2 regions of the Paraburkholderia sp. BR10882 genome follow, and region 1 is predicted to be linked to the other one. Evidence: predicted binding sites of a transcription regulator. Region 1 holds the regulator's gene; the other holds the start of a gene.
What was found. The regulator FliA, encoded in region 1, starts transcription of late flagellar genes. The targets are predictions, from matches to a motif close to CTAAAGTTTNNNNNNNNNNNGCCGNTA.

Region 1 (4,407 bases):
GGCGCGCGCACCTATGGCCACACGACCGTGGGCGTGCGCTGCATCGGCGCGAAGCCGTGGACGCTCTATGTGAGCGCGCGCATTGCGGTGGACGTGACCTACTACGTGGCCTCGCGCCAGATCGGCGCGGGCGAAGCGCTTTCGGCCGCCGATTTCATGCCGCGCGCGGGCGACCTCGCGAACCTGCCGCAGACCATCATCACCGATCCCAACCAGGCGACCGGCGCCGTCGCGCTCGCCCGGATTTCCGCGGGACTGCCGCTGCGCACCGACATGCTGCGCAGCGCCGCCTCGGTGGTCATCGGCCAGACGGTCAAGGTGATTGCCGTGGGCAGCAACTTCACGATCTCCGCCGAGGGCAGCGCGCTCAACAACGCCGAGCCGGGCCAGCAGGTGCGCGTGCGCACGAGCGGCGGCCAGATCATCTCGGGCGTGGTCAAGGACGCGGGTACCGTGCAGGTGCAGATCTAGGGCCGTAAGCGCTGGCAAGGGCCGGATCAGGGCGCGCCGAGCCCCGTCCGGCGGCCCGATCCGGCCGTCTCCGGCTTTGTGCGTCAGCACACGTAACAGCATGTAACGGTGGGATTTTTCGGCTAAAGTTCGGCCCGACCTGTGCCGTTATCAAGGTCAAATCGATCAGGAACGCCCATCGTGAAAGTTGACTCCTCCACCCGCAATGATCCGCGCACGCTGCAGGATGGCCTCGCGCGCTCGCAAGCCGATTCGACCGGCGTAAGCACCGACACCGCTACCACCTCCGGCGCGGCAGTCGGCACGATCGCCGCCGCTCAAGGCGGCGCGAACGTGAGCCTGTCGTCGCTCTCGTCGACGATGCGCTCGCTCGCGGCGAGCGGTTCCGCCGACATCGACACGGCGCACGTGCAGTCGATCAAGGACGCGATCCGCAACGGCACGTTGCAGATCGACTCCGGCAAGATCGCCGACGGCGTGATCCAGACCGCGCGCGACCTCATGAAGCCGACGTCGGGCAACTGACGCCCGATGCGCGAGCGCCGCGCAAACCTCGCTTTTTTTGGTGCCTTGCAATGAAAGATGCCCTGTTGGCCACACTGATCGACGAACACGCCACGGTCGAGGCGTTCGCGTCGCTGCTCGCCTATGAAGAGAAGGCGCTCGTGTCGGCCGATGGCATGGAGGCGCTCCCGCAAATCGTCGAGCAGAAGACGACGCTCACGCAGCGTCTCGCGGGCCTCGAAAAAGCGCGCGACGCGCAACTGGCCGGCCTCGGCCTGCCGGGCGGCCGCAAGGGCATCGAAATGGCCTGCGACGGCGACGCGCGTCTGGCAAGTCAGTGGGCGCTGCTCAAGGGGTCGACCGAGCGCGCGCGCCGCAAGAATCTCACCATTGGCATGATGATCCGCACGCGCATGGAGCATAACCGCCGCGCGCTCTCGATCCTGCGCGGCGAAACGGGCAACGGCTCGATGCTGTACGGTCCCGATGGGCGGTTGCCGGCGTTCGGGCTGTAAGCGCGCGTAGATCGTCCGCCAAAGTCAAAAGCCGAAGCAGTGATGCTTCGGCTTTTTTGTTTTGCGCGAGTCCAGTCCACCAACAAAAAAGCCGGGGCGCTCTCGCACCCCGGCTCTGTCATTGCAACTTTAGTCCCGCTCGCGCTGGCCGCCGCGCGCGCCGTCTACCGCCTCAATTCTCCTGGCCGGCCCACGACATCTCGCGCAGCCGCGTGCGCAGTCGCGCCACAGCCTGGCTGTGCAGCTGGCACACGCGCGACTCGCTCACCTCCATCACCGCGCCGATTTCGCGCAGGTTCATGCCGCGCTCGTAATAGAGCGACATGAGCAGCTTTTCGCGCTCGGGCAGCCGGTCGATCGCCTCGATGAGCGCGCCGCGCAGGCTGTCGTCGAGCAGGGCCGAAAGCGGGTCCGAATGATCGACGCAGTAGCGGTCGAGGAACGGTTCGTCCTCGGCGGAGCGGTCGAAGTCTTCGTAGTAGATGAGCTGGCTGCCATGCAGTTCCTGCAGCATGCTCTGATACTCGTCGAGCGGCATGCTCAGATGCTCGGCGATCTCCGTCTCGCTCGCCGAGCGCCCGAGCCGCTGCTCCACCTTGTGCACCGCGCTTTCCACTTCACGCGAGGTGCGGCGCAGGCTGCGCGGCAGCCAGTCGTTGCTGCGCAACTCGTCGAGCATTGCGCCGCGAATGCGCTGGCTCGCGTAGGTCTCGAACTGCGCGCCCTGATCTTCCTTGTAGCGGTTGGCCGCGTCGAGCAGGCCGATCATGCCGGCCTGGATCAGGTCGTCGAGGTCCACGCTCGCCGGCATCTTGGCGACGAGCTGCAAGCCGAGCCGTCTGACGAGCGGCGCGTATTTCGCGAGCACGTCGGCCTGCGAAATTTTTCCTTGAGCGTTATACATCGTGCTCTCCACTTCTCATCTCCCTGTTGGCGTCGTCGTGCGCACGTCAGACGTGCTGCGGCGACGTCCGCTGCGCGGGCGTATCGGTCCGCCAGCCCACATGGGCCGGAGCGGACGCGGATGTTGCGTTGGGTGCGGGATGCACACCCGTCACGGCCGCTACGAACGAATCGGCGTTCGCGGCGAGCGTGCTGTGTGCGGCGTTTGTTGCTTGGGTAGCGTGGGGCTGGACGCCGGCTTGCGGCGCGCCGTCCGGATCGTCGACGGGTGCGTGGCCCGCCGCTTCATGTTCTTCGTCCTTCGCGCCGAACAGTGCATTGGCGCGTGCCGTGGCCGGCGAGCACGCCGAGACCGCGGGTCGCATCGGCCAGTGCGGCAGCTCGGCGGCCACGTGGCGGAAATCACGCGCGGCGGCCGTCGACGGAAACGCATCGACGATGCAGCGCGCAAGCCTGAGCGCCTGCGCCATGTGCTGATCGGCGGCGACGCTTCCGGCGCTGTCGAGCGACACGCTCAGGTAGCGGCTCGCCACTCCTGCGAGATTCTCGATCGCGGCCTGCGCGTCGCTCGCGTTCGCCACATGATTCGCGAGCACGCGAAACTGCGCGATCGCATGCGCGAAGTGCAGCCGTTTCATGCACGCGTAGGCGTCCGTGATCGACTGCGCACCGATGCGCATCACGATCAGCACATCGTGCGCATGCATGGCGAGCGGCGAAAGCGCGCCATCGGCGTCGAGCTGCGCGTCGATCAGTACGATGTCCGCGGGGCCCGAAATGACCTTCTGCAGCTGGGCGGACGTGTACTGCGCGCGATTGTCGCGCGAGGCGGCCAGCACGCCGAAGCCGAGCGCATGGCGGCCCACGGCTTCGTCGAGCGTGCGCTCGCCGCGCACGACGGCGGCGAAGTTGCCTGCGCCGCGCACACCGCCCACCAGCGCACAAACCGAGCGGGGTCCCAGACACTCGTCGATCACGAGCACGTCCTTGCCCTGCGCGGTGAGCGCCGCCGCGAGATTGACCACCGTGGTCGTGCGTCCGGGCGAACCTGCACCGCCCGTCACCGCGACCACGCGCGAGCCTTCACGCGCGAGAAGCCGCCGCAGCCCTTCAGCTTGATCGATTACGAACTTATCCAAACCTGACCTCGGGAGCCTGCGAATTCGTACGCGTCGAGAGTGCCGACAGCAGCGCCGGGATATCGTCTTCGTGCGGCACGAACGGCGAACTCTCTCGCGGAATGCAGAAAGCGCTGCGGATCAGGAAGCGGCGCGTCGCCACGTAAAGGTTCTCGGGGACCTTCTGGCCCGTCGAGACGTAATGCACCGGCAGCTTGTAGCGCAGCACGGTGTCGAGCGCGCTGCCGAGGTTGGTCGCCTCGTCGAGCTTGGTGAGGATGCAGCCCGTGAGCGGCGCGTTGTCCGGGCCGCTCTGGTAGGCCTGCACGACTTCGTTGAGCGTGTCGCCGTGGTTGGTCGCCGAGAGCAGCAGAAGGCGCTGCACCGGGCGGCCCGCGCCGCACAGCATGGCGATCTGGTCGGCCACGGCGCGGTCGCGCTGGCTCATGCCGATCGTGTCGATCAGCACGATGTGCTTGTTCTTGAGTTCGGTGAGCGCGAGCTGGAGGTCCGCGCCGTCACGCACCGCGTGCACCGAAACGCCGAGGATCTTGCCGAAGATGCGCAGTTGCTCGTGGCCGCCGATACGGTAGCTGTCGGTGGTGAGCAGCGCCACCTTGCTCGCGCCGAAGCGCATCACGCAGCGCGCGGCGAGCTTCGCGGTGGTCGTGGTCTTGCCCACGCCCGTCGGGCCCATCAGCGCGAACACACCGCCGCGCTCCATCAGCGCCTGTTCGTCTTCGAGCACGGGGAGGTTCGATTCGAGCACCGACTGGAGCCACTCCATGCCGGCCTCTTCGGTCTGCACGTCGGGCAGCCGGTCGATCATCATCTTCACCAGTTGCGCCGAGAAGCCTGCGGCGAACAGCTGCTTGGTGAGCGCGCCCTGCACCGGG
Region 2 (4,407 bases), on a different contig from region 1:
AATCCGCTCGACCGTGTGGCGGGGTTTCGCGTGACGCAGTTGCTGCCGGGCGTCGGGCCCGCCAACGCCGCGCGCCTGCTCGACCAGGTGGCCGCGTGCACGGGCGCGTATCGCGCCGCCGAGGCGCTCGCGGCTTTCGCGCCGCCGCCGCGCGCGGCCGAGGACTGGCCGGCGTTTGCGTCGCTCATCGACGGCCTCTCGATGCGCTCGACGCCGTGGCCGGCCGAGTTCGAGCGCGTGCGGCGCTGGTACGAGCCGCATCTCGAGCGCAATCACGAAGACGCCCAAGTGCGTCTCGCCGACTTGCTGCAGATGGAGAGCATTGCGAGCACCTACGCCTCGCGCGAGCGCTTTCTCACCGAACTCACGCTCGATCCGCCCGACGCGACGAGCGCCGAATCGGCCGATCCGCTGCTCGACGAAGACTACCTGATCCTTTCGACGATCCATTCGGCGAAAGGTCAGGAGTGGCGCAACGTGTTCGTGCTCAACGGCGTGGACGGCTGCATTCCGTCCGATCTCGGCGCGGGCAGCGACGAGGAGCTGGAAGAGGAGCGGCGGCTGCTCTATGTGGCGATGACGCGCGCGAAGGAGGATCTGCACATCGTCGTGCCGCAGCGCTTTTATGTGCACAACCAGGTGGCGTCGGGCGACCGGCACGTGTGGGCCTCGCGCACGCGCTTCATCGCGACGCCCATGCTGCCGCTGTTCGAATCCCGCGCATGGCCGCCCGCGCCCGTGGCGAGCGCGCCGAGCGCGGCCGGACTCGCCGCAGCCGCGCAGGCGAAGGTCGAGATCGCCGCGAAGCTCAGGAAGATGTGGGGTTGAGGGGGTAAGCGGGGCGCGCGCCGTTTTCAGGCGGCGCGCCAGCGCTTAGCGCCGCTGCTCGCGTGCCGTGCTGCGCTGCGGCGGCATGAAGAAGTTGCGCATCCACGCGGCGAGGCGCGTGAACACATCGTCGGGCTCCTCGACGAAAATCTCGGGCTTGAGCAGGCGCAGATATTCCATGATTTGTTGCGCTTCCTGCTTCTGGAACACGCCATGCGTCACGCCGAGCCTCAGCAGCCCGCGCAGCTCGCCCAGACGCTCGCGCGCCGCACTGCCGCTCGCCTGTTCACAGCCGATCTTCGCTTCGTACACACGCTGACGCAACGACTCGGTGAGGCGCCACGCGGGCGTCTGCATCGACTCTTCGAGGGCCTGGATGTCCTGCACGCCCGACTTGATCTGCGCCGCCAGCGGGTCGACCAGCGTGTCGTCGCCCTGTGCTTCGCTCACGATGGCCGCCGCCCAGTCGCGGCACTGCTTCGAGAGTTCGTCGGGCGTCCACTCGGGCCGCGACGCGAAGCCGAAACCGAATTCGCCTGCCTGACGCATCAGGATCGAGACGACCTCGGGGAATTCCTTGTCGAGCGTGCGCTTGGCCCACGCGTACTGGCCGCCTTGCAGGAGCCGCTGGACGGCGTGCTCCGTGAGCGGCGTCATGTTGTCGAGCAGCTTCGCGCGCAGGTAGTCCTCGAATTCCGGCGTGGCGAATTGCGGGTCGAGTTTGAGCGAGACGCGCAGGAACGCGTCGAAATCCTTGCGCAGCGACGCAAGCGTTTCGTCCTTCAGGTTAAGGGTGATATGCCCCATTGTGGTTGCCCCGGTGTAATCCTTGTCGCTTCTCGCGTGCTCTCGCCGTTCGAGCAGTGGCCTGCCAGAGCAGGCCCTGACGGGTTTAACGGCGCTCCGGGGTGAAACTTGAGCGTAAGGGGCGACGCTTGCCTCTAGCGCAGGACAACGCCTTGCCAGAGGAAGAACACGCCGAGCCCGATCGCGATGGTGAGGAGCGGGCGCTTCGTGAGCGCGCTGACGACGATCGCCGCGAGCGCGCCGACGAGCTGCGGGTTGCGCCAGGTCAGCTCGGCGCCCTGACCGTGGGGCGAGACCGCCATCGGCACGATGATCGCCGTGAGCACGGTGACGGGCACGAAGCCGAGCGCGGTGCGCACGAGTGGCGGGAATACCAGCCGGTCGCCGAGCACGAACACCGCAGTGCGAATGACCAGGGTGATGAGGGCCATGCCGAGAATCAGGACGACGTAGTTCATTGCCCGGCTCCTGCGGTGCGTTGGACGTTGGGGGACTTGCGGGACGACTCGCTGCCGGCGCGGGCGCCGCGCGACGAACCTGGCCGTGAGAGCACGACACCCACGATCACGCCCGCGAGCACGGCGCCGAGCAGCCCGAGCTTGTACGGCCAGCCCTGCCAGAAAAAGGCGAGCGCGCCCGCCGTCGCGGCGGCGGCGAGGTAACGCAAGGCAACCAGCTGTGGCACGACGATGGCGATGAAGGTCGCGACCATCGCGAAGTCGAGGCCGAGCGACTGCAGACCCGGGAACGCCGCGCCAAACAGCAGGCCGGCCGCGGTCCAGAGTTGCCAGTTCAGGTACATCGAGAGGCCCGAGCCGAGGAAATGCCACGGCGAGACGTCGTCGCCGGGCGGATGGCGGCGCAAATGCGCCCACGCGACGGCGAAGACCTCATCGGTGAGCAGGCTGCCGAGCACGAGCCGCCAGCGCAGCGGCAGGTGCGAGATATAGGGCGCGAGCGTCGCGCTATAGAGCACGTGGCGCAGGTTCACGATGAACGTGGTGGCCCAAATCACCGCGAAGCTCGCGTGCGAAGCGATCAGCCCGAGCGCGATGAACTGCGCGGAGCCGGCGAACACGGCGAGCGACATGAACTGGCCGTGCCAGAGCGAAAGCGGGCCCGAGGTGACGAGCGTGCCGAAGATCACGCCGAAGGGTGCGGCGCCGATCATCATGGGGATCGTGTCGCGCGCGCCAGCGATGAATTCGGCAAGGCGGTTGGGATGCGTGGTCAAACTGTCCTCCTGATACAAGGGGACAGCATAGCGGGCCGCCTTACGCGTGGCTTGTACGTTCTTGCGGCCGGATGCGGGTTGGCGCGTTCAGGACGACTGCCAGCGCCCCGGCGGCACGCCGAACATGCGCCGAAAGTGTCGCGTGAAATGGCTCTGGTCGGTGAAACCGCTCGCGGCGGCGACCTCGGCAACCGTAGCGCCTTCGCGCAGCGGGGCGAGGGCGCGTTGCAGGCGCAACTGGGTGCGCCAGGCGTGCGGCGGCAGCCCGGTTGCCTGCGTGAAGAGCCGCGTGGCGTGAAACGGCGAGAGGCCGACCGCTTGGGCGAGATCGGCCACGCGCAGCGGCGTGGCGAGATCGGCGGCAAGGAGCGCCTTCATCGTTTCCACGCGGGGATCGTTCGGGCCGTGTTTGAGCGCCGCCTCGCGCGTGCGGCCGTAGCGCGTGAGCAGCGTCGAGAGTGCGTCGAGCAGCGAGCCTTCCACGGCGAGCAGATCGGCACAAGGCGCCGAAGGCGATGCCGGACTGGCGCTCGCGCCGGGTTCGGGCACGGCTGCGCCGCGCCGCCAGTCCGCGTCGGCTTCCAGCAGCCGGTGGGCGCGCGAGAGCCGGTGCGCGAGATCGAGATCGTGGATCACCTCGGCGTCGAACCACGGCAGCGGCTGCGTGCGCCCGGCGATTTCGCCGGCGAGCTCGTGCAGGAAGTCGATCGGCACATACATCACCCGATAGCTCCAGCCTTCTTCGACGGCGCGTGAACCCGTATGCAGCTCCCCCGGATTGATCACCGGCACGCTGCCCGTTGCGGCGACATGCTGCGTGCCGCGATAGCGAAAGCATTCCGCGCCGCCCTCGATCACGGGGATCGTGTAGGCCTCGTGCCAGTGTGGCGCGAACGTATGTTGGTTGTATTCGGCCGTGACGAGATCCGCGCCGGGCAGAAGCGGCGTGCGCCAGTAGCGGGCGGAGTCTCGAAAACGGGAACCGGTCATGGTGAAGGATCCTGCACGGATCCCCAGTTTAGCGCAGCGGAATCGTCGTGCCCGTGGGCACCGGCACGGCCGTGACGCTGTTCTTGGCGCTGCCGCTCACCACGCGGTCGCTGTAGGTCAGATACACGAGCGCGTTGCGCTTCGCGTCGACCACGCGCACGACGTGCAGCGTCTTGAAGAGGAACGACATGCGCTCGTTGAAGACGTCGTCTTGCTGTTTGAGCGGACCTGCGAAGGAGATCGGCCCGACCTGCCGGCACGCGATCGATGCCTCGGTCGGATCTTCCGCAATGCCGAGCGTGCCCTTCACGCCGCCCGTGCGTGCGCGGGAGACGTAGCAGGTCACGCCTGGCACCTGCGGATCGTCGTAGGCCTCGACGACGACTTTGTCCGAGCCGGTCACGCGGAAGTTGGTGTTCACACTGCCGATCTGCTCGGCGTGGGCGGCGGCGCAGGCGACGAGGCTCGCGCAGGCAAGCAGCGGGCGCGCGAGGCAAGCGCAGAGGCGGGTGGATTTCATGCGGATTCCCGAAGATGACGAAGCGACA

Region 2: a site for FliA is predicted at 1,722-1,748, ahead of AB3X99_RS02400 (DUF4088 family protein). Genes of this name have one in related genera too.

What each region holds. Positions count from the first base shown of each region.
Region 1 covers NZ_JBFPKP010000011.1:93,752-98,158, forward strand. Annotated here, with positions in the region: gene flgA (flagellar basal body P-ring formation chaperone FlgA) at 1-471, shown strand, start outside; gene flgM (flagellar biosynthesis anti-sigma factor FlgM) at 652-996, shown strand; gene AB3X99_RS25805 (flagella synthesis protein FlgN) at 1,047-1,490, shown strand; gene AB3X99_RS25810 (RNA polymerase sigma factor FliA) at 1,663-2,394, opposite strand; partial or broken gene AB3X99_RS25815 (MinD/ParA family protein) at 2,750-3,532, opposite strand; gene flhF (flagellar biosynthesis protein FlhF) at 3,525-4,407, opposite strand, start outside.
Region 2 covers NZ_JBFPKP010000001.1:523,318-527,724, forward strand. Annotated here, with positions in the region: gene AB3X99_RS02395 (ATP-dependent helicase) at 1-828, shown strand, start outside; gene AB3X99_RS02400 (DUF4088 family protein) at 874-1,635, opposite strand; gene AB3X99_RS02405 (AzlD domain-containing protein) at 1,770-2,093, opposite strand; gene AB3X99_RS02410 (AzlC family ABC transporter permease) at 2,090-2,809, opposite strand; gene AB3X99_RS02415 (AraC family transcriptional regulator) at 2,957-3,859, opposite strand; gene AB3X99_RS02420 (CreA family protein) at 3,888-4,379, opposite strand.